DNA from 4 places in the Photobacterium piscicola genome. Region 1 is predicted to be linked to each of the others. Evidence: predicted binding sites of a transcription regulator. Region 1 holds the regulator's gene; each other region holds the start of a gene.
What was found. The regulator CRP, encoded in region 1, controls carbon source genes, mostly activating them, when cyclic AMP is high. The targets are predictions, from matches to a motif close to TGTGANNNNNNTCACA.
Positions count from the first base shown of each region.

Region 2: the regulator CRP is predicted to act here: its motif matches at 3,998-4,013, upstream of ACJZU6_RS14990 (NupC/NupG family nucleoside CNT transporter).
Region 3: the regulator CRP is predicted to act here: its motif matches at 5,005-5,020, upstream of dinG (ATP-dependent DNA helicase DinG).
Region 4: the regulator CRP is predicted to act here: its motif matches at 5,645-5,660, upstream of ACJZU6_RS10445 (ROK family protein).

Region 1 covers NZ_CP175534.1:596,885-604,993, reverse strand. The annotation lists gene kefB (glutathione-regulated potassium-efflux system protein KefB) at 1-63, opposite strand, end outside; gene kefG (glutathione-regulated potassium-efflux system ancillary protein KefG) at 56-631, opposite strand; gene ACJZU6_RS02875 (ABC transporter ATP-binding protein) at 891-2,813, shown strand; gene ACJZU6_RS02870 (hydrolase) at 2,877-3,875, shown strand; gene ACJZU6_RS02865 (YheU family protein) at 3,943-4,155, shown strand; gene ACJZU6_RS02860 (phosphoribulokinase) at 4,307-5,176, shown strand; gene ACJZU6_RS02855 (OsmC family protein) at 5,278-5,682, opposite strand; gene crp (cAMP-activated global transcriptional regulator CRP) at 6,065-6,697, shown strand; gene ACJZU6_RS02845 (hypothetical protein) at 6,877-7,071, shown strand; gene ACJZU6_RS02840 (DUF1338 domain-containing protein) at 7,122-7,916, opposite strand; gene astD (succinylglutamate-semialdehyde dehydrogenase) at 7,957-8,109, opposite strand, start outside.
Region 2 covers NZ_CP175535.1:66,793-74,901, reverse strand. The annotation lists partial or broken gene ACJZU6_RS15020 (IS3 family transposase) at 1-943, shown strand, start outside; gene ACJZU6_RS15015 (DNA-3-methyladenine glycosylase family protein) at 952-1,557, opposite strand; gene ACJZU6_RS15010 (GNAT family N-acetyltransferase) at 1,694-2,260, shown strand; gene ACJZU6_RS15005 (GNAT family N-acetyltransferase) at 2,316-2,738, shown strand; gene ACJZU6_RS15000 (hypothetical protein) at 2,870-3,175, shown strand; gene trxC (thioredoxin TrxC) at 3,388-3,822, shown strand; gene ACJZU6_RS14990 (NupC/NupG family nucleoside CNT transporter) at 4,285-5,550, shown strand; gene ACJZU6_RS14985 (NAD(P)-dependent oxidoreductase) at 5,657-6,526, opposite strand; gene ACJZU6_RS14980 (hypothetical protein) at 6,740-7,381, shown strand; gene secD (protein translocase subunit SecD) at 7,637-8,109, shown strand, end outside.
Region 3 covers NZ_CP175534.1:2,490,914-2,499,022, reverse strand. The annotation lists gene ACJZU6_RS11820 (efflux RND transporter permease subunit) at 1-222, shown strand, start outside; gene ACJZU6_RS11815 (hypothetical protein) at 675-1,169, shown strand; gene rsmS (pleiotropic regulatory protein RsmS) at 1,240-1,410, opposite strand; gene priC (primosomal replication protein PriC) at 1,450-2,001, opposite strand; gene ACJZU6_RS11800 (TSUP family transporter) at 2,026-2,799, opposite strand; gene dinG (ATP-dependent DNA helicase DinG) at 2,829-4,913, opposite strand; gene ACJZU6_RS11790 (porin) at 5,447-6,442, shown strand; gene ACJZU6_RS11785 (DUF2057 family protein) at 6,595-7,236, shown strand; gene ACJZU6_RS11780 (conjugal transfer protein TraR) at 7,350-7,697, opposite strand; gene ACJZU6_RS11775 (YbaN family protein) at 8,053-8,109, shown strand, end outside.
Region 4 covers NZ_CP175534.1:2,188,378-2,196,486, reverse strand. The annotation lists gene ACJZU6_RS10470 (amino acid aminotransferase) at 1-10, opposite strand, end outside; gene ACJZU6_RS10465 (GGDEF domain-containing protein) at 188-1,129, opposite strand; gene ACJZU6_RS10460 (GGDEF domain-containing protein) at 1,643-2,935, opposite strand; gene asnS (asparagine--tRNA ligase) at 3,136-4,536, opposite strand; gene queE (7-carboxy-7-deazaguanine synthase QueE) at 4,800-5,480, opposite strand; gene ACJZU6_RS10445 (ROK family protein) at 5,755-6,957, shown strand; gene ACJZU6_RS10440 (LysR family transcriptional regulator) at 6,966-7,868, opposite strand; gene ACJZU6_RS10435 (lactate utilization protein C) at 8,013-8,109, opposite strand, start outside.

The sequences.
Region 1 (8,109 bases):
CGGTACCGCAATAATGGCTGCCCCTAAAAAAATCACCATCACCACTAAAAAGTCATTATCCATGGCTGGCTCCTGTGGCTAATGGTAATTGCGGATCGTATTGATGAGGGTTGATTAACCACTGCCGATACCATCGTGCGTACTGTTGTCGCTCCAATTCTGGAATTCGCCGAGCCCAATGCACCACTAATGGCGGCAACCATTGCATTCGGCAAAGATCAGCACACAATTCAAACGGCTTTAAAATATCGTCAATACTACATCGGTTATAGCCATCAGGACTGTAAGCTTCCGCAGCACCGCCAGTGGTGATCACTGAGCGCCAATATTTACCTGCCGTCGCTTTGCCATCACCATGGGCAAACCCTTTGGTTAACACTCGATCAAGCCACTCTTTCAATAGTGACGGACAAGAGTACATATACAATGGATGTTGAAATATGATCACATCATGCGCCACTACCCGTGCTCGTTCAGCGACCTCATCAATAAAAAAATCAGGATAAGTGGCATATAAATCATGCACAGTAACATGAGGTAGTTGCTCTATTTCATTGAGTAATGTTTGATTCGCAACGGATTCTTGAGGATCGGGGTGAGCAAAGATAATTAATATTTTTAAATCGGTCATATTGTCCTTTGCACGTCGTTAAATGATCCAAGTAATACTTTGCTAGAGTATTACGGTGCCCAATTGTTAACTATCATACCTAATTGTTACTTAATATGATCATTTAGTTGGCTTTTCTATTTTATACAAACCAGCATCTCCCCCATGTAAGTACCGTGTTAACTCGGTGTCAGGTTAGCCACTGGTTCAAGTTTGGGTTAGACTCCTGAACATAATTCCAGTTTAATTTTGTGGAGCGGGCACGTCCCCGGCGCTATCGATGATTATCTTCTCAGATATCCAACTTCTACGTGGTGGTAAAGTTCTGCTTGAAAATGCCACAGCAACCATTAACCCTGGCGATAAAGTCGGTCTGGTGGGTAAAAATGGGTGTGGTAAATCAACCCTATTCGCATTACTCAAAAATGAACTCAGCTTAGATGGCGGTAATTGTCAGTTTCCAAGTAATTGGGAATTAGCGTGGGTAGCCCAAGAAACTCCAGCACTGGAGCGAGCGGCAATTGAATATGTGATTGATGGTGATCGCGAATACCGCGAACTTGAACGTCAATTAATCGCAGCAGAACTGGCTGATAACGGCAATAAAGTCGCTGAACTGCATGGTAAAATTGATACCATTGGTGGTTATAGTATCAATGCTCGTGCAGCAGAATTATTGAATGGTTTAGGCTTTTCACAACATCAAATGCAGTGGAACTTAACCCAGTTCTCTGGTGGTTGGCGCATGCGTTTAAACCTTGCCCAAGCACTGCTATGTCGTTCTGACCTATTATTACTCGATGAGCCAACCAACCACTTAGATCTTGATGCGGTAATGTGGCTTGAGAAGTGGCTTCAAAGCTACCGTGGCACACTAGTACTGATTTCTCATGACCGCGATTTCTTAGATCCGGTTATCAACCGCATTATTCACGTTGAAAACCAAACCATGAACAGTTACACCGGTAACTATTCCTCGTTTGAAGTTCAACGTGCAGAAAAACTGGTATTGCAACAAGCAATGTTTCAAAAGCAGCAGAAGCAAATGACGCACATGCAGTCATATATCGAACGCTTTCGTTACAAAGCCAGCAAAGCACGCCAAGCGCAAAGCCGTATTAAAGCATTAGAACGGATGGAGAAAGTACTACCAGCGCAGCTTGATAACCCATTTACGTTTGAGTTTAGAGAACCCAGCGCACTGCCAAATCCAATTTTGATGATGGATCATGTCGCTGCTGGTTATGATGATTTACTGATTCTAGAAAAGATCCGCTTAAACTTAGTACCGGGAAGCCGAATTGGATTACTGGGGCGTAATGGTGCCGGTAAATCAACCTTAATTAAAATGCTCGCAGGTGATTTACCCGCTAAAGCCGGTGATATGGCGTTCTCACAAGGGGTTAAAATTGGCTACTTCGCTCAGCATCAATTAGAAACTTTATACCTTGATGACACCCCGGTCCAACACATGGCACGTATCGCGCCAAACTCAACCGAACAACAACTGCGTGATTACTTAGGCAGTTTTGGTTTTATTGGCGATAAAGCACTAGAGAAAGTCGGTCCTTTTTCTGGGGGTGAAAAAGCGCGCTTGGTATTAGCGTTAATTGTTTGGCAACGTCCAAACCTATTGTTACTCGATGAACCGACTAACCACCTTGACTTAGATATGCGTCAAGCACTGACCTTCGCGTTGCAATCTTATGAAGGCGCAATGGTTATTGTTAGTCACGACCGTTACTTACTCCGTGCAACGACCGATGATTTATACTTGGTTCACGATCGCCAAGTAGTGCCTTTTGATGGTGATTTAGGTGATTACCACAAGTGGTTAGGCGAACAGCAACGCAATGAACGTCGTGAGCAGCAAGCAGCAAAACCTGAAACCAATAAAGACAATAGTGCTGCATCACGTAAAGAACAAAAACGTTTAGATGCTGAGTTCCGTAAACAAACCGCACCGATTCGCAAAGAGATCACTAAGCTTGAAAAGCAAATGGATAAGCTTAATGCGATCATCACCGCTGCAGAAACAGCATTAAGTGATAGCACCATTTATGAGCCTGAAAATAAAGCGCAAATGAATGAACAGTTGAAGCTTCAAGGCGATGCTAAATCCGATCTTGAAGACATTGAAGTCGCCTGGATGGAACTACAAGAACAACTAGAAGAAATGGAAAGCCAGCTTAACGCTGAGTGATCATTTAACGCCGTAGTGATAGTTTTATTACTCCGGCGTTTTTATTAAGATCAAGGACATTACATGCAACCATTTAGCGCTGCTACCGGATTAGGTAATCCTCACTTACAAACCTTATTACCTCGCTTTATTCGTCGCCAGCCCCTCTTTACCCCTATCACTCAACGCCTTGAAATGCCTGATGGCGATTTTATCGATCTTGCTTGGACAGAGCAGCCAGACCACACTAACCATCATCAGCCATTGATGATTTTATTACATGGTTTAGAAGGCAGTTTTAACAGCCCTTATGCTAATGGCTTATTGATGGCCGCCAAACAGCAAGGCTGGCTTGGAGTAATGATGCATTTTAGAGGCTGCAGCGGTGAATTAAATCGTCATCCACAAAGCTATCATTCCGGTGACATCAAAGATGTACGCTTCTTCATTCAATGGCTACGGCAGCAATTTCCACAACGCCCATTTATGGCTGTTGGGGTATCTCTGGGTGGTAATGTATTGATTAATTACTTAGCTAACTACCGTGACAATAGCGAACTGATTGCCGCTCAAGCGATTTCACCACCACTTAACCTTGCCTCCTGTTCTGATCGTATTCAGCAAGGGTTCTCACGAGTATATCAACGCTACTTACTAACATCGCTTAAACGCACCATTGCCAAAAAGATTGAACGTCAGCCTCACACTATGCCCATTAATCAGCAACAGTTAGCATCGATTAACAATGTGTGGCAATTCGATCAAGCAGTAACAGCACCATTACATGGCTTCAAAAATGCTAATGACTACTATCAACGTTGCAGTGGCTTACTGCAACTGACAAATATTCGTCGTCCTTTACGAATCATTCATGCTAAAGATGATCCGTTTATGAACAGCGATGTTATTCCATCACAGCCATTACCCGCCAACATTCGTTATGATTTATCAGCCACCGGTGGTCATGTCGGTTTTATCAATGGCAGCTTACTCAAACCACAATTTTGGTTAGAGCACACAGTGCCTGCATGGTTTCAACAACAATTAGATCAACATCAAACAACCCAACCAAATAATGACTGACTTTCTTTCATGCTAATTTTAAGAATATACTGCGGCTATTATTTTATTAGTCATTTAAGAAGTTGTAATGATTATCCCTTGGCAAGACATCGCACCAGAAACACTCACTAACCTTATCGAACAATTTATTTTACGAGAAGGCACTGATTATGGCGAAGTTGAAATCAGCCTCAGTGATAAAGTGGCTTATGTACGACGCCAATTACAATCTGGTGATGCTGTAATTGTTTTCTCTGAATTGCATGAATCAGTAGATATTAAGCTCCGCAATCAAATGTAATCACTACATTATTGTAGCGATAACCATTAAAACTTGGTATCAGTTGCATTTTTATCACTTAATACCGACATTTTAGCAAACATGTAGTAACATTTATCGCTGACCATTATTTGTTATTAAACCTGTGCTAATCACAACAACAAGGTGAGTTATGTCGGTAAAACACCCTATTATTGCTGTCACTGGTTCATCAGGCGCGGGTACGACCACCACCTCTGAAGCCTTCCGCAAAATGTTTAATATGATGGACATCAACGCCGCATGGTTAGAAGGCGATAGTTTTCATCGTTTTACTCGCCCAGAGATGGATTGTGAGATTCGTAAAGCCAAAGAACAAGGTCGTCATATCAGCTATTTCGGTGCAGAAGCCAATGACTTTGAACAGTTAGCCCACTTTTTCGAGCAATATGCTCAAGACGGCAGTGGCAAGTTTCGGCGTTACTTACATACCTTTGATGAAGCCGTACCTTATAATCAAATGCCGGGTACTTTCACGCCTTGGCAACAGTTAGCTGAAAATACTGATGTGTTATTTTATGAAGGGCTACATGGCGGTGTGGTTGATGGTGAAACCAATGTCGCTCAGCATGTTGATTTACTGATTGGGATGGTGCCCATTGTAAACTTAGAGTGGATTCAAAAGATCATTCGCGACACTCGCGACCGCGGTCATTCAAGAGAAGCGGTGATGGAATCAATTGTGCGCTCAATGGATGACTATCTTAATTACATCACACCCCAATTTTCTCGCACCCATATTAATTTTCAACGAGTCCCTACCGTTGATACGTCAAACCCTGTCAGTGCGAAAGGTATTCCAAGTTTAGATGAAAGCTTTGTCGTGATCCGGTTTCGTGGCTTAAAAAATGTCGACTTTCCACATTTATTGGCGATGATTCAAGGCTCATTTATGTCACGCCACAATACCCTTGTGGTTCCTGGTGGGAAAATGAGTTTTGCGATGGAACTGATTATGCGACCGTTGCTTGAACAACTCATTGAAAATGGAAAAATAGCGTAAGCATTATTTCTTGTATGATACTCAGAAGTAAGTATCAGACGTAGCTCTCACTACTCGTTGATAAACGGTTACTGATATCAGCAACCGTCATCGTCATCGAGTTACGCCACAACAATCTCATAGCTGTGACTCATTTCAACACCTTTACCTAGCATCAAACAAACTGAGCAATATTTTTCAAGCGAGTCAGCCACCACCTTACTCACTAGTGCATCATTTAAATCATGGCCAGTAACAACAAAGTGTAAATTGGCATGAGTGAAAATTCGTGGCGCTTGTTCACGACGTTCGGCGAAGATATTCACTTCACAAGCCGTGATCTGCTGTTGTAAATCTTGTAAACCACTAACAACATCCACAGAGCTACATCCCCCGGCAGCCATTAATACCAACTCCATTGGACTTGGCCCTTTTTCACCACCGTTACCATCTAAAACGACACTATGGCCCGATGCTGATTGGCCAACAAACGTCATGTTTTCTACCCATTTTACACGTGACTGCATTTTTATATCCTTGAGCTATATTATTTAAAATTTGATCTTATTTTTGTTGATAATTCCATCGATGTAAACGTTATTTATTTTGTTTAATGCTAATTGTGTTGCATATTTCTATTGCTAGAATTGGAGAGCAAAATCACTTTGAAACGGTGCTTTTGGTAACTAAGTCACAACGATGTGATCATGTGCACACTTATCTCTCATAAATGAGCGGGTCATCGAGATCAATATCAAGAAAAAGCCCCAAAAAAAGGATACACTCTAAACCAGTTTAAGTTAGCTCGCAGCCCATCAGCTGAGTGAATAACTCTGCCAACGCACAGTTTTGTCGAGTTATCTTTACAGAACATATTGTTGGGCAACATATGCAGAGGAAGTTAGTAATATGGTTCCAGGTAAACCGCAAACAGATCCAACTTTAGAGTGGTTTCTTTCCCATTGTCACATTCACAAATATCCATCAAAGAGCACGTTAATTCACGCAGGTGAAAAAGCAGAGACTTTGTACTACATCGTGAAGGGTTCTGTTGCTGTATTAATCAAGGATGAAGAAGGTAAGGAGATGATCCTTTCTTACCTAAACCAGGGCGACTTTATTGGTGAACTCGGCTTGTTCGAAGAAGACCAAGAACGTACAGCTTGGGTTCGCGCAAAAAGCCCTTGTGAAGTTGCAGAAATTTCATTTAAAAAATTCCGTCAATTAATTCAAGTTAACCCAGATATTCTAATGCGTCTATCTGCTCAAATGGCATGTCGTCTACAAGTGACAAGTCAAAAAGTGGGTGATCTTGCGTTCCTTGATGTTACAGGTCGTATTGCACAGACATTACTGAATCTTGCAAAACAACCTGATGCAATGACACACCCTGATGGCATGCAAATTAAGATCACTCGTCAAGAAATTGGTCAGATCGTAGGTTGTTCTCGCGAAACAGTCGGCCGTATTCTTAAAATGCTAGAAGAGCAAAATCTTATTTCTGCTCATGGCAAGACTATTGTGGTTTACGGTACACGCTAATTATTTTAGTCATACCAAAATCACCGATGAAACCGCAGCTTATGCCTGCGGTTTTTTTTTATCACTCCCCAGATGATCACCGTAAAACAATCATTGAACACTCAGGCATTAGTGTTAAATTTTAACTTGTAATAACATCTATTTATGCTACATTTTGCTCACAAATGGATTTTAAATCGATGATGGTCAATATGGATATTGAACGCTTTTCAGTTAACAGTTACACCACGGTACCTGGGATATTAACTAGTCAGCCAACAACCATTGAAATGACAGGGTTTAGTGATAGTCGCTGTTATCTCGAACAACAAACCGGATTACGTCGCTGCCCTGCAGATGAATCAGGTGTTTGGGCTTCACCACTGGATAACTAACCCTTCAACAACAGTGCTTATGCGCTAAGCACTGTTTATTTGGCTTACAATTAACGATCTGTACTTTCAAAAATTTTATTCGCCGAAGCAACCACAAACCCTGAATATAACTCACCATTCGCTTGGGGATGGCGTTTTGCAAATTCATAAAATCCACCAGGGATGTTATGAATACCATCTCGAAAACTGACCCCCACCTTGTCAGCCATGGTTGCTGATTGTTCCAACATCACCTCAGCATTACCTTTTATTTCCCCGCCCGCTTGATTAATAACAAACTGGTTATGGCGCAATAAATGATTAACCTCTTCAAGATTAGAGAACTGTTCTAATTGATTAATACTCACCGTAAAATGGTTAGCGCCAAAACCGTGTGCCGCAACCCACGCTGCATATTCACTTTCAGCCGCTAAAAATTGATAGGTCGCAAAGTCAAGTTGCCATGGACGGCCACGATAAATAAAATCAGGTTGGCGAAAATAATCATCATCAACCTGATCAAGCAAGGCTCGTATCGTATGTTGTAATTCAGCCGAGCACCCCGCTAATTGTAATTCGCTAATAAAGACTTTTGGCAACACCGGGTTTGCATGAATAAAGGATTCGGCATACAGCTTTTTGGCACTAAAATGATATTTTGCTTGCGGTTGGTAACCCAAAGCAATAAATGGCGCAGCCAGTACGGCTAAGCCACACTTCGGTAACCCAAAGCTGCGCAATGCAATATGATCATTAAGTAATGCTGTGTCCTCGGTTAACAACTGCTGTATTTGCACCGCTGAAGGGCATAAGCGGTGACTATAATCGTGCCATAAACCATCAAAAAGTTGGGTAATAGATTCCATAATCAGCCTGCCTATTGAAAGCATTATCACTCATTAAACCTTAGCTCAAGCTTACTCCTGGCGCTAATTGAGACGGTAATTGCACATCATCCCCTTCAACAGACGCCATAGGATAAGCACAATAGTCCGCAGCATAATAAGCACTTGGGCGAAGATTTCCTGATGCGCCTGGGCCACCAAAAGGTGCATCACC
Region 2 (8,109 bases), on a different replicon from region 1:
CACTTGAAGAGCATAATGAAATATTAAAAAAAGCCACCGCTCTCTTGATGTCAGACTCATTGAACAATTCTCGTTAATCGAGAAACTCAAGAAGAGCCACAGCATAACAACGTTATGCAAAGTATTAGGTGTTCATCGCAGTAGCTATAAATATTGGCAGAGACGGCCAAAGTTTATTTCTATTGAATTGATTAAACTTCGTTGTTTAATCAAAGAGGTACATGCAGCTAGCAATGGTTCTGCTGGGGCTAGAAGTATTGCCGGTATGGTTACTGCTCAAGGCATCGCCTTGAGCCGATATCGTGCATCTAAGCTAATGAAAGGCCTTAATCTTGTTAGTTGCCAATCGCCGAAACATCGATACCGTAAAGTAAAACAGGAACATATTGCGATTCCTAATCACCTTGATCGTCAATTTGCGGTTACATCACCAAATCAAGTTTGGGTCGGTGATGTGACCTATGTTTGGACTGGAAATCGTTGGATGTATCTTGCTGTAGTTATCGATCTATTTTCGAGAAAACCTGTTGGTTGGGCGATGTCTCTATCGCCTGATAGTCGATTAACAGGTAAAGCACTTCTGATGGCTTATGAATCACGAGATAAACCTAAAGAGGTTATGTTCCACAGCGATCAAGGTAGTCATTATACAAGTCGCTACTATCGACAATTATTATGGCGATGCCAGATTAAACAAAGTTTATCTCGTCGGGGAAATTGTTGGGATAACGCACCAATGGAACGTTTCTTTAGAAGTTTAAAAACAGAATGGGTTCCAAATGTTGGCTATCGTAGTTTTGCTGAAGCAAAACACGAAATCACTCGATATATTATTGGCTATTACAGCCAATTAAGGCCTCACCAATATAATGGCGGATTAACCCCTAATGAATCTGAACGATTATATTGGTTAACCTCTAAAACTGTGGCCAGTATTTGTTGACCACTACATTAATTCTGATGATAATAATGCCATAAAAATAGTGAGCCAACACTTCGCCACGGTGCCCAATGCGTTACCATCTCACGAGCTTCTTTTGGGGTTGGTTTTGATGCTAATCCTTTTAGTTTTTGCAAACCTAAAAGGATACCTAAGTCATCGGCAGGAAAAATATCATGTCGGTCTAAAGCAAACATTAAGTAGATCTCTGCGCTCCAGCGACCAAGGCCTCGCATGTTAATGATGGTTTTGATTGCACGTTCATCATCAAGGTGCTGCAATCCATCTATATCAAAATTGCCTTCTACTGCTGCGGTTGCAATACCTTGTGTATATTCAATTTTTCGGTGTGATAAGCCTGCATCTCTTAATGATTGCGTTGAAATTTGAATAAATTGTTCTGGAGTGCAAGCTGGCATTAACGCTAATACTCGATCAGTGATTGTGATCGCCACTTTAGTCGATAATTGTTGACTAATAATAGTAAAAAGGAAAGCTTCAAACCCTTTAGGGTAAGTGCGACCATCAGGCAAACCATATTGCTTAACGGCTTGTGCTATATCTTGATCGATAAGGCTTAACGTTTCTATTCCTTGGTGTATTAATTTCTTATCCATAATCGTTAATCTCAATCTAGAAATATAAATATTCAAAGGTTATCGTCCAAATTATGATGATTAGATGTTGTTGATGCAACTCATCGTTGATATATCTCTATGTGGATAAGGATAAAGCATATAACAAGGAGTAAACATGCATATGGAAACACAGCGCCTTATTCTTCGGCAATGGAAGCCGAATGACTATCGTGTTTATGCTCAGTTGAACGCAGATCCTCAAGTAATGCGCTATTTCCCTGCAATATTGTCCAATAATGAAAGCGATGCACAAGCTTCTAGAATAGAAGAACTTATAGCACAACGTGGATGGGGGTTTTGGGCGGTGGAACTAAAATCAACCGGGAAGTTTATTGGGTTTGTGGGGCTACATAGTCAAGATGAAACCAGTGGTATTCCTAATGCTCCCTTTATCGAAATAGGTTGGCGATTATCAGCTGAATATTGGGGATTAGGCTATGCACCTGAAGCGGCAACAAAAGCACTACAGTTTGCTTTTGAGGTTCTTAAAGCCCCGTCAGTTTTTGCTTTCACTGCCTTGCTGAATCAGCCTTCGCAACGGGTTATGGCTAAAATCGGAATGAAAAATACACGGCAGGATTTTAATCATCCTAAATTGGATCAAGGACATCGGTTAGAGCGACACTGCTTATATACAATTACTCAGCAACAGTGGCTAGCGATTGTTAACAAGCCCGATTAATGAAGCTTACATAGTGTTGTGGTAATAAGCGTTGTGATAACAAAGGAAAGAGCCCATGATTTTATACCAATCAACCCGTGATTTATCAGCGTCAGCTCAGATCACATATAACAATATGCGTACCTATTATGAGTATTATGCTGTTAATTGGGAGCAACCAACAATAGTAGAGCAAATCGCCGGGTTAGAAAATTGGGACATAGTGTGTGATGGTGAAGTGGTAGGTGCTATTCGATTAGCTGTTGGTGACGACGAATGCTATTTACGCGATCTTCAAGTTAGCGCTCAATATCAAAATCAAGGTATTGGTGCTCAAGCTATTACGGAGTCTGTTCGATTAGCACGTGAATATGGTGTAAATCAGTTGAGGTTAAGAGTGTTTAAAATCAGTCCTGCTTATCACTTATATACTCGATGTGGTTTTACCATTGCGAGCGAAGATGACCGCTTTTTTAATATGATTCAGAATATTACGTAATAGTCGACGGTATAATAGTTGTTAATCAGCTGTACATCATACAAATGTTAGTATTATAAAATGTGAGGGATTGAAGTGTTAATCCTCAAGCCGACTAAACTTAATACGAAAGTTCTTATCCTGAGGTTGTTATGAAAGTAATGTTATTATTGATGTTGTCTATTTTATCTTTTCAAGCATCAGCACAAGAGGCTTATGTTTGTAAAAATGGCACAGCAGAGCGCACTGTTGAAGTCGTTTATAGCCAACCGGGCAACAAAGTACCTTGTGATGTGCAATATATAAAATCGAGCGGTAGCCAAGTGTTATGGAGTGCAAACCATGAGGTCGGTTATTGTGAAACGAAAGCTCAAACCTTTGCGACTAAGTTAGGTACGTTAGGCTGGACTTGTTCTAAGGCCGAGAAGACGGTAGCAGAACAGCCATTGAGTGAATAAGATCGTTAAACGGTATTAAACGGATTAAAGAAGATCAATTTTTAATCCGTTTAGTTTTTTGCTTTAGTTTATTGGTAATCACTGATCATATAACAGCAATCTAGATCCATAGGTTTTTCCTATCAGCTTAATCAGTAAAAACAGCTTTTGTTTTGATAATGATGGGGATAGATTAAATAACAATAGTTTAGAATTAGATTCGGATATTCATTATGACAACCATGACAACTCGCTGCCCACATTGTAAAGCATTGAACCGTTTACCCCTTGATCGTGTAAACGATGAAGCGACATGTGGAACTTGTAAAGAAAAATTACTTGATGGTATGCCAATTGAAGGTACTGCTGATAACTTTGCAAACCTAATTAATGGTGATAAACCTGTTGTTGTCGATTTTTGGGCCCCTTGGTGTAGTCCATGCGTAGGTTTTGCTCCTGTATTTGCTGATGTGGCGAATGAACGTAGTGGTGCTGCTCGTTTCGTTAAAATCGATACAGAAGCGCAACAAGCATTGGCTGGCCAATACCGCATTCGTAGTATTCCAACCATTATGGTGTTTAAAGGCGGTAAAATGGTCGACATGCTCAATGGTGCCATGCCTAAAACTGCATTTGATCAATGGCTAAACACCGCATTAACTAAATAATTACCAATGGCAGTATTTGCTGGTGGTATTTTTAATTCTTAAAGCCTAGTTATATCAAAGTAACTGGGCTTTTCTGTGCGCTTTTTTTAAGGAAAAGGTTAAGAAAAGCAGTATTTAGCATATTATTTGTGCTAATTATGTATAAATGTAAAAAAACACTATACTAAATTTTTAATGTGACCAAGATCTCTATATACTCTCGCCTCGGCCAGAACAATTACGTTCAGCCACCTTATTACAAGCTGTCACTAGGATATGTGAACGACCCACGGAGTTGGACCGGCGTTAACTATAGCTTGTTAATTTAGGTGACTTGTATGTTGTACCATTGGACGAACACCCCTTTAGTTATTTACGCATATTGGCGTAATATCCATCTTTTGTTGATCTTTCAGCAAATGTTTTTCCGATGCCACAACACAATCAATACCTACATTATTCGCAACACAATAGGACGAAATAATGCAGTTGTTAATTAGTTTGGCCGGTATTGTCGTACTGGTTTTATTCGCAATTTTACTTTCAGATAACCGCAAAGCTATCAACTGGCGCACTGTGCTGGGTGCTTTAGTATTACAAGCGGGTTTTGCTGCATTGGTATTGTATGTGCCTCTTGGTCAAAAAATGCTTGGCGCTATGAGCCATGGTATTGCTGGCCTATTGAGCTTTGCTGATGTTGGTATTCAGTTTGTTTTCGGTGATTTGTCTAATATTGAAAAAAGCGGTTTTGTGTTTGCGATCCGTGTATTGCCATTGGTGATCTTTATTAGTGCCTTAATTTCACTGTTGTACTACTTCGGTATTATGCAATGGGTAATTAAAGTGTTGGGTGGCGGTATTCAAAAACTATTGGGTACTAGCCGTGCGGAATCATTAGTCGCGACGGGTAATATCTTTTTATCGCAGGGTGAATCACCATTATTGGTACGTCCATTCTTAGCTAAAATGACCCGCTCTGAACTTTTCGTTGTAATGACATGTGGCATGGCATCTGTTGCGGGTTCAGTTTTAGGTGGTTATGCAGGCTTAGGTGTTGATCTTAAATTTTTGATTGCAGCTAGCTTTATGGCCGCACCTGGTGGTTTGTTAATGGCTAAGATTTTAGTGCCTGAACAACAAGTACCAGAAGAACAAGTTGAAATCGAGATGGCGACCAGTGAGCACAGTAATGCGATCGATGCATTGGCTGCGGGCGCAATGAATGGTATGAAAGTCTCAGTTGCAATTGGTACGATGCTAATTGCGTTTGTGAGTGTGATTGCAATGGCGAATGCTGGCCTTGAGCAAGTGGGTTATGGTCTTGCGAGTTTAACGTCTGCAATTGGTATGGATACCGCATCACAATGGTTTGCAACTACGCCACTGAGCATGCAACTTATTCTGGGTTATATCTTTTCACCATTAGCGTTTGTTATTGGCGTGCCAACTCATGAAATGATGGCTGCGGGTACCTTCATTGGTGAAAAACTGATTCTTAATGAATTTGTTGCCTTTATGGATTTTGCATCGGTAAAAGAAACATTATCACAACATACTCAAGTTATTATTACCTTTGCATTATGTGGCTTTGCTAATATTGGCTCTATTGCGATTCAGATCGGTTCTATTGGTGTTATGGCACCAGAGCGTCGTAGTGATGTTGCTAAATTGGGCTTTAAAGCAGTAATGGCGGCAACGTTAGCAAACTTAATGAGTGCTACGCTAGCGGGTATTTTCGTTACGTTATAATCGAGATGTAACAAGTTAATCAAGCTAGAAATAGCGTAAGAACAAAGCCGTAGCAATGGTTGTTGCTACGGCTTTGTTGTATTTATTGATGGGGGGTTTTCAGTCGCTACTTATCAAATTGCTTGATTAAGACTGAGGTATCAGCGCGATTAAATCCACGCTGTTGTAGCTTTTCATATTCGCTATCAACTTGTTTTGCTAATGGTAATGCCACGTTAAGTTTTTCTGCCGCATCAAAGCAGATAGCGAGATCTTTACGCATCCAATCAATAGCAAAGCCAAAATCAAACGAATCAGCCGCCATGGTTTGCGCTCGATTTTCTAATTGCCATGAGCCAGCAGCACCGTGCTTTAATACTTCGGTCATGGTGTGAATATCAAGCCCTGCTGCTTTCGCAAGTGTTACCGCTTCGGATAAGCCCTGTAATACACCTGCGATACATAACTGATTAGCCATTTTTGTTATTTGGCCATAACCTGTTTCGCCCATTAATGTTGTTGCTTTTGCATATTGTGAAATAGCATGTTTGGCTTTATTAAATACTGCTTCATTGCCGCCAACCATAACGGTTAAACAACCATTAATCGCACCAGCTTCACCGCCTGAGACGGGAGCATCTAAAAAGTCACAGCCAATAGCATGTGCGGCATCAGCAATTTCACGCGCCACATCGGCTGATGCCGTGGTATGGTCGACCAAAATAGCTCCCGGCTTTGCGGTGACTAAAATTCCCTGTTGACCTTTATAAATTTCACGGACGTCATCATCATTGCCTACACAAGTGAAAATAATGTCAGCATTTGTTACCGCGTCACAAGGTGTGAGGGCAATAGTGCCATTATATTCTTGAGTCCAAGCGTCGGCTTTTGCTTGAGTTCGATTATAAACAGTTACATGGTAACCCGCTTTGGCAAGGTGGCCGGCCATCGAATAGCCCATAGTTCCAAGCCCTAAAAAAGCAACGTTTGCTGTCATCGTTAATACTTCCTTGATTTTAATTGTGAGCAGTTTGTAACATCATAACAGACTGCATTATTGCGTAAATGGCTATACCTTGTATGTGTTTTATGTAAATAAGTGAGGTTTATCAATAGGATTAATTATTTGAAATTAATCGCTTGTAACAATTTGTGTTGGCAATTATCATAACACTCACTTTTATTTTATGGATTGGTTTAGTCAAACCTAATGTTGACAGCTGTGTTACGTATAATGTTATTGGTGTTATGTCTAGGAGCAAGTTCATTTGCTTCGGCATCGACACATACAAACATTATGCATTTCACCTCGACCAGTCCTGTATATACGGATGTTCTTGAAGCACCAGTGCTTAACCCAAAGGTGGTTAATGCTACAAAGGTGACGATAGAGACTGCGAGTTATATTGATCGTGCTCTGCATCATGAGACGAATCAAACGCCGACACAAAAACATCCAATGGATCGCTATGTAAGTAATAATGGTTTACCCGTTTCTTTTTATAACACGCGATTAGTATGGAATTTTCCATCACCAACCAATCTTAAATTGCCACCTCATAGTGGTAAGCATCATCGTGTTGAAGTGATTAATTTACAAAATATGATTAATACTTCGACACGATCGTTGAATAGTTTTTATCATAGTGCTGATGAAATTGCGCCGACATTTGAATTAGCCTTTGAATTCCCCTTACTCCCTATACCTATGCTTGCCATTGGGTATGCCGAGCCCCTCAGCCCACAAAGTGATTGGATTTTAAATATAAAACCCTCATCATCACGCGTATCTGGCTGGAAAGACTCAAATTTACTCTATTCACATTACGGACATTCGTTCGTTACCGCATAAGACATTACGGGCACTTATGTCATTTATGGCATGGTGTGCTTTACTTAGTGATGTTGCTTTCATCGACACATAAAACGTTTTATTAATTTATGTATTAAATCTATCAATAGCTATTATTAATACTCAATATTATCGGCTGTGAATATGGTAATAACGGGTTGCTTTCTCAAATTCCATGAGAAAAGTTAATAATAATTATTGATGTGTTATCGGTCGCAACAATATGATTTGTTGCTAGAGATATGGCTTAAAATAATGAGAAAAAAGAATAATAAACAGATTCTGAATCATTACTCAGCATGGAAATATGTTGTGTTAATTGTGACGGTCTCGATTATGTTGCTTAGTGCTATTCCAACATGGTATGGCGAAAATGCAGCAGTACAAATCAGTGCGAAAGGCGGCGCAATGCCAACACCTTTTGAGATTCAACGTGTTCTAAAAGAAAAAGGCATTGAAGCCAAAACTATTGAACAGCAGCCAACTCGTACGATTGTGGTGGTTAATTCAACCAAAGAACAAACTAATACTAAAGAAGCGTTAAACAGCATTATTCATAATGAAGACCGTTTAACGTTAGCATTAGAACCTGCGGCACCAAAATGGCTATTAGGCCTAGGTTTTGAGCCTATTAAGTTAGGTCTTGATTTACGTGGTGGTGTTCAGTTCTTACTTGATGTCGATATGAAAGAAGTTTACAAGCAGCATGCACAGCAGCTGACTGACGA
Region 3 (8,109 bases), 1.2 Mb from region 1:
ACTAAAACGCGCTTAAGGCCGATATTAATGACCTCATTAACTATGATTTTGGGCACATTGCCGCTGTTATGCGAAGCTGGGCCAGGAGCAAATGCAATGGGATCGTTAGGAATAATTATTATCGCAGGTATGGCACTCGGTATTGTCGATCCTTTATTTGTAGTGCCAAGTATGTATGTCATGGTGCAAAAATTAAAACGTTCCAAACCGATACCGTCATAACGAAGTAACTCGCTTATTATCACGATAGATTATTTGTCGTGATGAACGCGGCTTTATTGTTACTATTGGTACAAATGTTAATACTATCATTGTGTGAAAAACCAACTAAACTTTAAGCATAAATATGTGTGTTGTTAGTTAATTTGTTCATCGTGATTAGCCAATACGACGTAACGGGCAAATGTGTGGTGTTAATGACGGTTTAATGCTTGGTGAAAAAATAGATGTTGATGCAAATTAACGTTTTTATATTGCTAGACAAATAGTTACAATCTGCTGATTGAAAATCAATCTAGCAGTGCTTTATTTTTGTTGTTGAAAACGGCAGAATGAGCATACATTTGAGCTCTGTCTCCTATTTGAACTAATTTTTGATAAAATATATAGCAGTTTATCGAGTAGGTGGTAAGGTCTCACCGCATTCCGAATTCTTAAAGTAAAAGGTTACAAATATGTCTGATGTACCAGAGTCTGTTGCAAACGTTGCCGCTGTCGCTCAGCCTGTTGCTGAATCTTCAGGTTCTATCTGGGGTTATGTTGCAGCTGGTAGTGTAGCGTTATTGGTGCTAGCGGGTATCTTCGCTTATCGTAAAATTAATCAACCAGCATTTGTTATTAATCAGGTTCGTAAGAAAAACCTTAAAGAAATGAAAAAACAGGGTACTGAAAACTCTGAATTTATGGTTGATATGGATCGTTTACTTGATTCAATTTTACGTTACACAACTGAAAATAAAAAGAAAGGCTCTGATGTCGTCACATTGCTTAAGCCATTGAACGATAAAGAGCGTATTAAAACGCCACGTGATATGTACCAATCAATGATCTTCATTGCTAATGATGTTAATGATACAGCGCTTGCTAAGGATCTGAAAAATAAATCAAAGCAAGTAAAATCAAGTTCAGCATTGATGGCTGGTTTGCTAAAGCGTGCGGGCATTAACTAATTTATTTTTAAGATAAAATAGATATTATAAAGGGCTGATTAATTCAGCCTTTTTTTATGGCTGTTGATTATTATTTTGATGATGGTGATTGCAGTTTTTTCTCAAAATCATGACGCACAATATCAAGTGCGGATAAAACGATTTGTGGATCTATATCGTTATCTTCTAATAGGCAGATTAAATCAACTGCAAGTTTAATTTCTGCTGGTGCATTGTCTAATGATGTTGGTGCATTACTCATTAATGGATCTCTTTGGTTTGGTGTTGAGAATAGAGAAGATTAGCCTTTTCTCTCACGGCGATTAATCTCATTTTCGAGTGTTATTAATGCTGCTTGGCAACGGCTTATACGGCCTTCTAAGGCAAGGATCTCTTTTTGAGCTTGTTGCTGTTCAAGCTGAGAACCACAACGGTTGAGTAACGATTCTTTATCTCGAAGCATAGCTTTTAAACGGCGTTCCCAATCTCTATGCTTATTAAGATCTTGGTATACGTCATTGATCGAACGTTGCCATTTAGCGGCTTGCTGTGGTTCATTTTTACGAATATGTTGGGTTGCGAGTTCACGTTGAATGGCATTTATTTGAGCGATAAGTTTCTCACACATATGCTGGGTACGTTCAGGCAATAATTTACCCGCTTGTTGTTCTTTTTGTAGTGTTGCCAGTTCTTGTGTAATTTCAACAACGCAAGGTGTGAGTAATTTACTTCGATGACGAAATAATTGTTGATCAAATAATGGCCGCTGCGCTTCACCGCGAAGACGATCGGCTTCTTCTGCTTGATGTTGTAGTTGTTCAATAAGCGTTTGTAATCGAGAAAGATCAATCATTGTTATACCTATAAACGGGTATGTTTAAAACCACGCTTGCCACGCTAATTTAGCAGCAAGAATAAACACGACCGTAATAAAAACGGGACGAATAAATTTAGCGCCAAAATGAATGGCCGAATGAGCCCCTAAATATGCACCTATCATTAAACATACGCCCATAATTAAACCTAGCGCAATATTCACATGACCCAAGATAATGAACGTAATAAGTGAAGTTATATTACTGGTGACATTCATGGCTTTTGCGAGTCCACAAGCGCGTAGCATATCTAATCGATATAAGACCAAACTTGATACCGTCCAAAATGCGCCAGTTCCGGGGCCTGCTAAACCATCATAAAAACCTAAGCTCGATCCTTGTAGCCACTGTTTACGTTTAAAGGTTTTGGTTACCTCTGGTAATTGTGTTTGATCAGGATTTGGGTGTGGATGCCATAAGCTATAAATAGCGACCGCAAAAATCACTAAAGGTAGGATTTTTTCTAGCCATGCACCACTGATGAGATTCACTGTCAGCGTACCAATAATTGCGCCGATAAAAGTTGCAACAAAGGACGCCTTCCAAAATTGTGGATTAAATAATTGTTTCTTGTAATACGTCCATGCCGCCGTTGAGGAAGCAAAGCTTGCTGCCAGTTTATTGGTACCAAGTGCGATATGGGGGGGAAGACCAAGGGACAATAGAGCAGGAACGGTAAGCATGCCGCCACCGCCTGCTACTGCATCAATAAATCCTGCTGCTAATGCAACTACGCCAAGTATCGCTAATGTACCTGGTTCAATCATATCAATCATTTAAATGCTTTTTATTATGGCTAAGATGATTAGTTGTATTCAATTACGCGCTTAAATGGAGGCAAAGAATCAAGTAATGCCTTTCCATAACGACGATTAATAATACGACGATCTAAAATAACCACTCTACCAGAATCGCGTTCTTTTCGCAGCAGGCGACCTACTGATTGAATTAACTTTTTACTCGCTTCTGGAACAGAAATTTGTAAGAAAGGGTTACCGCCTTTACTTTCAATGTATTCTGCATGTGCTTCTTCTACTGGTGATGTTGGTACGGCAAATGGAATTTTAGTTATAATTAGGTTTTCTAATAAATCCCCAGGTAAATCAAGACCTTCAGAGAAGCTTCCAGTGCCAAATAAAATGCTAGGGATGCCATTTTTACAATTGTCTTTATGTTTTTTTAGCGTTTCGTTACGTGATTCTTCACCTTGAACCAGTAATTGCCACTTGTTTTTCTTGGTTAATGGTCGCAAGGCATCGGCGACTTTGTTCATTTGCCAGTAAGATGAAAATAATACTAAGCTTGCGGTTTCACCTTCAAGGTATTCAGGCAATACTTCTATCAGTAGATCGGTAAATTGTTCTGCTTGTGGCTCAAGTTTTAGCGCTGGAATAACTAACCGAGCGTTGTTTTGATAATCAAACGGTGATGCAAGTGCAAGAAAACGCGTGCCTTCTGCTTCTGCATCAGAGATTCCCGCTTGACGACAAAAGAAGCTAAATTGATTTAATGCACGTAATGTTGCCGACACCAAAATAGCGCCCGCAGCACGGCTCCATAACAGTTGATCAAGACGATAGCCGACTTCTAATGGTGATACTTCAATGATGTAATCATTCTCACGTTCAGGACTTTTTTCTATCCAACGTGCAAGTGGTGCGCCTTTTTTATGGTTGGGTTGTGCCATTAAAGACCAAACTTTTTCTAAATTTTCAAGGCGTTGAAGGTAAAAACCGATCTCAGTAAGTGCTTGCTCACCTAAACGTGGAATAATGACATTTTCCTTGGTACGTTCAGCGATAAGATCTTGAATTTTACCTAATGATTGTAATGCTTTCTTACTGGCATCTTTACAACCTTTTGCTTCTTCTTCGAGCCATGCGGGTAATTCACCATGCTCAAAGCGATAGACACCATCTTTATTGAATTTGCTTGAATCAATAGTGTTGGCGATTTGATTTAAAGTCGGTACTAAATGCTGCACGCTGTCTTGAATTGCGTTTTGGAATCGGTTTGCTTTTTGGTAGTCGGCCAGCTCAGCAAATTTAGCCACAATTTGATTGAGTTTTTCAAGCCATGTAGCAGCCCCTTTGAGGCTGGATGCGGCAGATGAAAAGTCACGCGCGACTTGTGGTAAATGGTGTGCTTCATCAATCACATAAATGGTCTGTTCCGGCTCAGGTAAAATCACACCACCGCCTAATTCAATATCAGCCATTAATAAGGCATGGTTTGCCACAATAACATCTGCTTTATCTAGATGTTCTCGTGCTTTAGCAAAAGGGCAGCTACGGTGTTTAGGCATTCCTGCATGGCAGCTGTGTTTATCCGCCATAATTTGTTGCCATACTTTGTCTGGAATCGTTGTCGGCCAGCTATCACGATCACCATCCCATTTGTTTTGTTCAGTAGCTTTTAGCATCCGTTTAAGTAAATCAAGATCGGATTTTTTTGGTTTTTCTTCCCACATTCCCAGTTGTAATTCGCTATCGGTTGAACAACTTGCTTCTAATTTGTGGTTACAACAATAGCGTTGACGTCCTTTGGCAAGAATAAAGCTAAATTCTCGTGGGAAAATTTGATTAAACAACGGTAAATCTTTGGTAATTAATTGCTCTTGAAGGGCGACGGTTGCCGTTGAAATCAACAGTTTTTTATTATTGAACAATGCAAAAGGGATCCCGCCAATTAAATAGGCCAGAGATTTACCAATACCCGTCCCTGCTTCTGCAACGAGAACTCGATTCTTTTTATGGTATTCACCTGCGAGTGTTTTCGCTATTTCTGCAACTAAATAGTTTTGTGCACGACGAGGAATAAAGTTATCGAGTTGATGACCAAGGTTGATGTAACACTGTTTGATGTCGCTTTTTATGGTGTTGTGCAGCATGGTTGAAACTTCATAAGGGCCGGGAAAAGCATTATAGCATGAAGCACTAAATGTGAGCGGTAACAAAAATTACGCTATTTATATTTTAAAGTGAGGCATCGCTCACGATTTTTTATTTCTATTACATTTGCGTTATAGGCACTTTCTGCTAGTAAATTTAAATGCTGCTCATTTGAATTTAGCACAGTGTTTTATGCTGTTTTTTTTGTGTTTTTAGGTTGATTAGTTATGTAAAACACCGCTGTTCATAGGTATTAATTTAATGTTAATTGCATTTTTTTACTTATTTCTTTGTGATTAATATCGAATCTATTTTTCGTAACTATTTGTTTTTGTGATGTGTTTTATGTTTTTTTATATTTAATTTAGATTATTTGACAAAAATATTGAACTTCTGTCAGGATGTGAGCCATAAATTACTTCCTTTGTGTTTTAGTGTTTTGTTTTAAAAATAGAACTCATGACAGGGGAATATAAGGACAGGGAATCTCAGGACTGAGATTTACAACAATAAGAAAGGCAGTGGACATATCATGAAAAAAACTCTATTAGCGCTAGCAGTTCTAACTGCAGCTGGTTCTGCGAATGCTGGCATCAACCTTTACGATGCAAATGGCGTTAAAGTTGATCTTTCTGGCGCAGCTGAAGTACAATTCTGGAAAGATTATGCACCACAAAATGATGCTAAATTCCGTATTGATGATGCAGATCTTGCGTTAACAACAAGCATTAAAATTTCAGAGCAGTTAACAACTGTAGCTGGTATGGCTTTTGAATTCGAAGATGGCGATGTAACGAGTGATGAGTTATGGGCAGGTTTCTCTGGTAACTTCGGTACGTTAACATTTGGTCGTCAATACTTAGTATCTGATGATTCAGGTATTGGTAAAGATTATGAGTTAGGTTCTGAAGGCATTGACTTCGTACAAACAAATGGTAACAACGTAGTTAAGTATGTTTATGATAACGGTACTTTCTACTTTGGTGCTTCTCATGATATGAAAGACAATGGTCTAATTTCTGACGGTAGTGGTGATATCTCTCGTGATGTTAATACTTACGTAACTGATGCGCGTATTGGTTACCGCGTTGGTGGTCTTGACGCACGTGTTTACTACTATACTGCTGACAATATTCCTGGAACAACATTTAAACCAGCTGGTGTTATTGATGTTGAGGGTTACAACCTAGAAGCTGAATATGCATTTGGTCAATTTGGTTTAGCCGCATCTTTCGGTCAACTTGAATATAAAAATGCATTAGGCGTAGATAAGTTACGTGGAAATGTTTACCAAATTGCTGCTGATTACACGATGGATAAAACAACGTTTGCTATTGGTTACAACAATTATGATCGTCGTGATCAGAAAGGCGATACTTACGCAGTATATGCTAACGTAACTCAAAAAATGCATAACAATGTTAACGTATACGGTGAAATCGGTACAACTGACGCTAAGTTCCTAGAAAATGGTGAATCACGTAGCTCTGATTTCGGCTACGTAGCTGGTATTGAAGTAACATTCTAATCTGTTTATAAGAATCGTTATATAAAGCCGCCTCCTTGGCGGCTTTTTGCTACTTTTTGTTTTGTTAAGCAGAGGGTGGTTATTGTTATCGCGCTGACAACAGATAGTAGTGATAACAATAATCAGCCAATAAAAATATTAAGGATTAATACATGAAAAAAAATCTATGGCTATTAATGGCATTGTTTTCAGTAACGGCACAAGCTGCAACATTGACGGTGGCGGATAAAGTGAAGTTATTAGCCGTTGATGGTAAAGAAGTGAAAGGTCAAGGCTGGAGTGAGGTTGATAGCGTTGAGTTAACTGACGGTAAACACCAAGTTGTAGTTCGTTTTGATGGTGACGTTAAACGTGGTTCAAAAACAACAATTTATACAACTCGTCCTTATTTGTTTGATATTGATTTAGCGGATCAGAATGCTGAAATAATATTGCCTCGACTAACAACTGAATCACAAGCAAAAGCTTTTTTTGAACGTGGTGCAACATGGCAATTAGCCCTTGAAAATGGTGTAACAAAGCCATTGGTTGGGGTTGAGTTGCAAGGTGATGGTTTTGCCGCATACAGTGATATTGAAGCGGTTATTGCTGCTTATAATCGCGATAATGGCATTGTGATTGAACAGGGTAATGCTGTTGATTTACAACAAGTTTCAGTGAATGTTGATAATGAAACGGGGAAAGTTGAAATCACAGGCGATGCATTAATACAGCTTAAGATGTGGTACACCAAAGCGTCTAAAGAAGATAAAAAAGCGTTTAAAATTTGGATGGCCGAAAAAGATTTTAATTAGTCGTTACGCAGAAATTACAGTGTAGTGATGTAATGATTTTGTGATTTAAAAGTAAAAGGCAGCTTATGTTGCCTTTTACTTATTCGTAATAACAATATGACTTTTAGTGATAGTTAATCGTGATGATAACGACTATGTTCACGGCATGATTTGCATCGAGGCTGGGCTGGATCTTGTTCGAGATCGCTGTATTCAATCTCTTCTTCACAATCAGCACATAAGCCATACATTCCTAATTTAAATGAGCATACTGCAGCATCTACTTTTTCTAATCGTATTGCCATATCAAAAAGATTAGGAATAAAGGACGATTTAGCCATTACGATAAGATCATTGAGATCGGTATTATCTATTGTGTCGGCATTATTATTTAAATGATTGATTAGCATTTCATTTTTTAATTTTTCTGCTAGCGATGAGTATTCAGTTTCTAACGGATACTGAAAATTTTTATAATTCATATCGGTGATAGCCATAGTGATGATATTCAATAGGAAAGCTAGTGATTAATAATATTAGCTATGCTTTGATTGGGTGTTGTTATACTGCGATTAAATAAGTATCTAATGCAGTATCTCTATGTTTATTAGTCTAATCGAGATTCAATATACTGTTGTGATTTGAATCAATTCTTTAAACGAATTTAATAAATATTGTTTAATTTACTGCGAGATATAACGCTTACTAATGAATGATGCGGTATATTAACAATTAAAACTAATTATCGTTACACGCAGTAAATTACCTAATAGGAAAAATATTAGGGTTGTTTAATAGGTTGATTGAGGTAATAAAAGCTTGAACGAAGGAAAAAAGGTGAATAGTCGAGTGGTACGCTATATTTTAGTCGCTATTGGCTGGATTGCCGTCGTC
Region 4 (8,109 bases), 1.6 Mb from region 1:
TTTCAAACATATCGATCATCCATGGGTAGTTAAAGAGTTATGTTCCTATTTATACCCTTAGTGATAGAAGTTTGACAAGAGGGTGTAACAAATTTATGAATTTATAATTATGTTTTGTTATTGCATGCCTATGATCTTTAGCTCAACAACTATGGGCTATTTTGTATAGAATCAATTTAATTGTTATCTAAACAATGGTAGCTTGATTACGGCCATTATTTTTAGAGTGATAAAGTGCTTGATCTGCTACTTTATAGGCATCATTAAAATGCATGTTAGTTGTACTGGTTCCACCAATAGAAATTGTAATATTAATGTCTAATATAGGACAGCGAGAAATTGAGTCACATATATTTTTGGCTTTTATTGTTAGTTGTTCTTTATTCATATCTGGAAACGATAATATAAATTCTTCACCACCCCAACGAATGGCGATATCTTTTTTCCGAATACAATTATTAATACGCTTAGTGACAGCACGAATAACGTCATCACCCACTTCATGACCATAGGTGTCATTTACATTTTTGAAGTGATCAATATCGATAATTAATAAATTAAAATTTTTCTGATTAATTAATTTACTTTCATAGTAGTCACGGCGATAAAAATGTGTCATTTGATCGTAGCGTAAAATGAAATTTTTATTAGCAATTAGCTGCGTTAATGAATGATATAAAAACATTAATAAAAGAGAGGGTAAAAAGGTGGCTTTTAAAAGAGTATAAAAATTAATCCCTAAGTTAATGGGATCAACGGTTGAACATGGTAATAACTCACTTGTGTGATAAATATTATTATTATCCATGCTAATAATTGTTATCTTGTTACTATTAAATTTAGCTAAGGTGTTTTTAAAAGCAGAGTTATTAATATCTATTGCCAAAAGAGAATCCAATTTTTTATTATTATAGATTGGATAATAAATAGTACGAATTATTTTATTAGTTCCTGGTTCTTTATATATATCGGTTAACTTTATATTACAGCCATAAAATGAACGATAAGTATCCATCAAGTCTTCATTTTTAACGATAGTATTAATGGCTATTTTATCATAACCTTTTAAATAAGCTGGTCTAAGAGGATCAAAGTGTGAATAATCTGATGCGGTTTCAAAAACGGCCACTGTCCATATATTATTATTAGTAAGTTGGTTGATATTTGAACGTAATTGGTTTATTCCTGTTGATAATATTTTAGCATTGGTTGGTGTGTTGACGATAACCGAGACACCATTAAAAATGTATGTCCCTTTATTTAAGGCAACAGTACTTGTATTGTTATAAAATTAACCAAACCGACGAGCAACAGAATAAACATTATTTAATGTAGTGATATACATATTTTGTAGTTTTTCAATATTGCATATATTATAAATAAAATATGCACTAGAACAGATCATGAAAAATAAGGTAAAAAGCTTTAAGTGAATTAACGTTTTTTTTAAAATACTATTTATAATTATACTCATTACTATCCAGAGATATTAGAACACGATATCATATTCTATATATTCCTTTTACAGATTAAAGTGAAAGATATACATCTTAACAATAAAATGTTTCTATTGATAGTTGAAAGTTAATCACCTGTGGTTATGCTTTATGATGATAAATATTCTTTGTGCTTTCTCACCTTTTTAGACAATAGTGTATTGGTTGCGTCCATTATTTTTAGAATGATAGAGTGCTTTATCTGCTAATTTATAAGCATCATTAAAATGACTATTGGTTGTACTTATGCCACCAATAGATACTGTGACATTAAGCGATAGTATAGGTTTCGAGTCAATCAAAGAGCAAAGATCCTTAGCTTTAATATGTAATTCTTTATTGCTTATATTCTGGAAGTTAATGATGAATTCTTCACCGCCCCAACGAACAGCGGTATCTGTAGGATCAATATAATTATTAATACGTTTTGCAATATGCCGAATAACTTCATCACCAATTTCATGTCCATAGTTATCATTGATTTTTTTAAAATGGTCGATATCAATAATTAATAAATTAAATTTTCGTTGTTTTAACCATTTTTTTTCATAAAAATCGCGACGATAAAAATGTGTCATCAAATCTCGTTGAATATTGTGTCTTTTTTTAATTAGATGAATTTTAAAATAGCCATATATTATACTTAATAGTAAGGCTGGTAGAAAAGTAACTCTAAATATAGAAAATAAATTAAATCCCATGTTCATTGGATGAATTTTTGAGCAGGGGAGTAATTCTTGTTTTGTATAAAAATTATTACTGTGATTGATATTAATAACCGTTAAATATTTTTTATTATATTGCTGTAGTGAGTCAGTAAAATCTTTACTTTTTATATCAATGGCTAATAAAGCATCAAGCCGCTTATTATTGTAAATAGGATAATATATAGTTCTAATCTGAGTATCAGAACAATCATCAGTATAACTTTTAGTTAATTTTAAATTACAACCATAAAAAGATTGATATGTATTAATTAAACCTTCACGCACAACAATTTGATGCATAGGATTATTTTTAGCATCGTTATTAAGTTTATTTGAATGTTTGGGTTTAATGGGACAAAAATGAGCATTATTCGTTGAGTTTTCAAAAACAGAAATTGCAGATACATTATTAGTGAGCTTATCTAACTCTGAGCGTAATAAACTAATTCCTTTTGATAGTTTTTTTACTTTTCCTGGAGTATTAATAATTATTGAAACATTGTCTATTTGATAATCATCTTTAAGCTTATGTTCTTCAGATGCGTTGTTATAATAAGATCCAAAGCGACGAACATAAGAATATACTGTTTGTATTCTAGTTATATAGCGTTGATTGAATTTCTCAATATGATAAATATTGTATATAACATAAAAGCTAGAGAATAGAAAAAAAAGTAAAATAAAACTTTTTAATAGGGTTATAAAGTTATAGTTCGTATTATTTATTCTCATGGGTGTGCTTTTATTTATCGCTAGGTTTGTATTCTTTTGGTGAATATACTTTTAAACATAATCCATTTTCAAAATGAAATCAATATTTATAATACGAAAGAAGTATAGTGTTATAATGTAGCTTATATAAGTAATGATAATTGTGTTATAAAAAAAACCATCCGAAGATGGTTTTTTTTACGACTAATTACACTGGGTATTTAGAAGTTTGCAGAACGTGGTGTACGTGGGAATGGAATTACATCACGGATATTGCTCATGCCCGTTACGTAAGATACTAGGCGTTCAAAGCCTAGACCAAAACCTGAGTGTGGTACTGAACCATAACGACGTAAATCACGGTACCAGCCCATGCTTTCAGGATTTAGACCCATTTCAATCATACGTGCATCAAGTTGTTCTAAACGCTCTTCACGTTGTGAACCACCGATAATCTCACCAATACCAGGTGCAAGTACATCCATTGCTGCAACAGTTTTGCCATCTTCGTTCATACGCATGTAGAACGCTTTGATGTCTTTTGGATAGTTCTTCACAATTACTGGTGCTTTGAAGTGTTGCTCAGCAAGGAAACGCTCGTGCTCAGAAGACATATCAATGCCCCACTCAACATCGTTCTCAAACTGACGACCAGAATCTTGAAGAATCTTGATTGCATCAGTGTAGTCTACTTGTGCAAAATCAGACGTTACAAATTGCTCTAGACGAGTGATAACGTCTTTATCAATGCGAGAAGCAAAGAATTCAAGATCGTCACGACGCTCTTCAAGTACTGATTTAAATACATATTTCAGCATATCTTCAGCTAGTTTTGCTACATCATTTAGATCAGCAAAAGCTACTTCAGGCTCAACCATCCAGAATTCAGCTAGGTGACGACTAGTGTTTGAGTTTTCAGCACGGAAAGTTGGACCAAATGTGTATACTTTGCTTAGAGCACAAGCATAAGTTTCAGCATTTAATTGACCAGATACAGTCAGGAATGTTTCTTTGCCAAAGAAGTCTTTGTCAAAATCCACTTCGCCTTTGTCTGTCATTGGCAGGTTTGCCATATCTAGCGTAGACACACGGAACATTTCACCAGCACCTTCACAGTCAGACGCTGTGATAAGTGGTGCAGACATCCAAATGAAGCCTTGCTCGTGGTAGAAACGGTGAATAGCTTGAGACAGGCAGTTACGAACACGAGCAACAGCACCAATTACGTTAGTGCGTGGGCGTAGGTGTGCAACTTCACGTAAGTACTCAATAGAGTGACGTGTTTTTGCCATTGGGTATGTTTCAGCATCTTCTACCCAGCCAACAACTTTAACTGCTGTTGCTGCTAATTCGAAATCTTGACCTTTAGCAGGAGAGGCAACAATTGTACCTGTGACTTCAACAGAGCAACCAGTTGTTAATTTAAGAACTTCTTCCTGGTAATTATTTAACTCATTAGAGACCACGGCCTGAATCGGGTCGAAACAAGAGCCGTCATAAATGGCAAGGAAAGAAATTCCAGCTTTGGAATCACGACGTGAGCGAACCCAACCGCGAACAGTGACTTCACTGTCTATAGCTAGTTTGCCGCTTAATACGTCTGTTACAGGCGCGTAAGTCATGTTTAAGTTATTCTCCGTTTAGGCACTTCACTTTGGAATTAAAGTATTACGTGCTTAAAGATATCGTTGTATAAGTAATATTACCTTTCTTACGTCAAGCATCAAGCATTGATCTCATTAGATTGATAAATTGATGTGGGAAAGTGGGATTTTACACAGAAGGTTGGTCAAGAAATGATCATTTTAGCAATGATAAGCAAATACTGTCTTATCATTGCGTTGTTATTCTTTGATGCTATAGCATGAGATGAAAGTGCTGCGGGTTAAGCAATTGCTAAATATTTATGGGTTTGGATCGATAAACGCCAATTACGCGCGATGCATGTTGAAATGCATAGTTCTGTTGCTCGTGGTTTTTGACTGATGGGTTGGAGTGCTATGGTGACATCAGTACGCAGCGTGACTGGCGCCAATAAAGTCTCTAATTGTTCTATGTCTTTATGAGTGCCTACGGGATGTTTGATCTCATTTGCACGTGCTAACGCCGAAGATAATACAGGCAATTTTGCTTTCATATTGATTTTAGGTGATACCGTTACCCACGTTTGGTCACTGGTTAATATCTCTGAAGTACCACTGGTTTCAATTTGACAGTTAAAGCCCGCTTTTTCTAAAGCAGTTGTTAGTGGACGTAGATCATAAATACATGGTTCTCCACCGGTGATCACCACATGTTTGGCGGTATAGCCTTGATCAACTAATAGATTAACGATGCCATTCGCATCGAGTTGGGTCCAAAGTGGAGAGTCTTCTGTTTTAATCATGATACGTTCAACGCTGACTAAATCTTCAGTTTCAGCTGTCCATGTCTGTTTGGTGTCACACCATGAACAACCAACAGGGCAGACTTGTAAACGGACAAAAATAGCAGGAACACCAGTGAATACACCTTCACCTTGAATCGTTTCGAAGACTTCATTAATTTTGTACACGCAGAACCTCATACTTCTCTTATCGCTACTTTTGGATATCGTAATCTAGCTGCCACCTGTGAATGACGTTTAGCAAAAGCACGGAGGAGATTAAATTTACTCATTGAATTTATACTCGGCGAAATGCCGATTTATCATTATGTCAGAAGCGAAAGCGGAAGTCTTTAGGGATTCCTCGTGACGGCTGTCACGTCCTGAGTACAAGAGACTTCACAATTACTTCGCAAAGTAAAAAAATTGAAAATCGAATGATATTTATCGCTGTTTTTCCTCAAGGAGTATCGACATGTATGTCGCTCAGCCAGGTCATATTGATCATATAAAAAGAAATAATGCCGGGAGCGTATATAAACTTATTGATCTGTATGGACCTATTTCGCGGATTGAATTATCTAAACGTAGCCAATTAGCGCCAGCTAGTATTACTAAGATCACGCGTGAATTAATTGAGGCACATTTAATAAAAGAAACACAATATCAAGAATCTACTAGTCGTGGACGACCTGCGATTGGACTTGTTCCTGCTAATGAAGGTTGGCAATTTTTGTCGATTCGATTAGGACGTGGTTATTTAACGATCGCTTTACACTCATTGAGTGGTGATATTTTAGTGGAAGAGCGACAAAATATTAATCAAGTTGAGCAAGATGATGTTGTCACTAAATTATTAACAGAAATTAATACATTTTTTGCCAATCATGTTAGTGCCCTTGACCGTATTTCAGCGATTGCAATCTCACTACCTGGGCTAGTAAATGCGGTTGAAGGTATTGTTTTACAAATGCCGCATTACACCATCAAGGACCTACCGTTAAGCGATATTATTCATCAGGCAACAGGGTTACCTGTATTTGTTGGCAATGATACTCGTTCATGGGCATTAGCTGAAAAGTTGTTTGGTAATTCACGTGGTATTTCGAACTCGATTCTAGTCTCTGTGCACAATGGTGTAGGAGCAGGCATTATTTTAGATGATACGGTGCTGCAAGGCCGTAGTGGTAATATTGGTGAGTTGGGTCATATTCAGGTAAAACCTTATGGTAAGCGCTGTTTTTGCGGTAATCATGGTTGTTTAGAAACGGTAGCAAGCTTAACTGCTGTTTTAGATCAAACCTTAACCCGTTTACAAGAAGGGCATCCATCGATATTAACGGCATCAACTCTGACTATTGAGGCGCTTTGTGATGCAGCGGTTGCGGGCGATTCTCTTGCTCGTCAAATTATTATCGATCTGGGGCATCACCTCGGCCAAGCAATAGCGATTATGGTGAACTTATTTAATCCTCAGCGTATTTTAATTGGTGGTGAATTAAATCGCGCTAAAGCCGTGTTATACCCCGCAATTATGGAGTGTGTTATTTCTCAAACACTGCCTATTTATAATCGCGATCTTGAACTTCAAGAAAGCCGTTTCTATACCCAAGCTACGATGCCAGGTGCGGCATTAGTGAAACAAGCTCTTTATGATGGGCATTTATTGATGAAATGAATTGATGGTTAAAATTGTTCTTTAATTTCCATATAGCTTTCGCGAATATGTTCAATCAGTGCCTGAATACGTTTTGCAGGCTTTCGTGTGTAGGGATAGACGGCATAAATACCAACGACTTTTCCTGCATGTGAGGCTAATACTTCAACTAATTGGCCTTGTTGTAATTCGTTATAAACTAAACAAGTAGGTAAATAAGCAATTCCGTTGCCAGCGAGTGCGACTTTTTTCAATGATGCGGCATTATCTGATGAAAAGTTACCACTCACTTTATGGGTATAGATTTTATTTTGACGAATAAATTGCCAGTCAAAAGGACCTGAGCTTTGAGGGTTATAACCTAAACAATTATGGCTATTTAATGCCTTAGGTGTTTCAGGTATACCATGTTGCTCCAAATAAGCGGGTGAAGCACAGATAACCCAACGTGAATTAAAAATATGACGAGCAATAAGGCTTGAATCTTCCAGATAACCGGTACGGATCACCAGATCATAATTATCCGCAACCAGATCAACAAAATGATTGTTAAGTGACATATCAACCATTAAGCCTGGGTGTTTTTGACAAAAGGTAGAGACAGCATTAGCCAGTACTAATTCACCTGAAATGGTGGGGACTGACATGCGAATTTTGCCTGATAGCGCTTCACTATAACCTGTTACTGAGTCAAATGCGGTTTGTGCAATATTGCTGATGCTCTTGGCGCGATGATAAAGCACTTCGCCTGGCTCGGTCAGTGTTAGCTTACGGGTTGTACGATAAATAAGTTGTAGCCCCAAGCTAGTTTCAAGCTTACTGATGCGTTTACTCACGACAGATTTGGTGATGTTATTTAGTTCAGCAACTTTACTGAATGAACCATACTCAATCACTTGAGTAAAAAGAACGAGATCATCAATAGCAGGCATGTCAATATTCCAATAGTCTGTTTAGAGCTGAATTATACGCGAAAAAAAACGCAGTCCGATAACTGCGTTTTTTCGTATTCCCGTTTAAGTGCTTAACCACTAGCATCCTGCTAGTTTGTTTATCACTATTGGTGATAGGTAAAATTACATATCATCAATAATGATGTAGGTGGCAAAGACGGGCCCATGCACACCAACAACTTTGATCAGTTCGATATCTGCTGTCGAACTAGGACCTGAA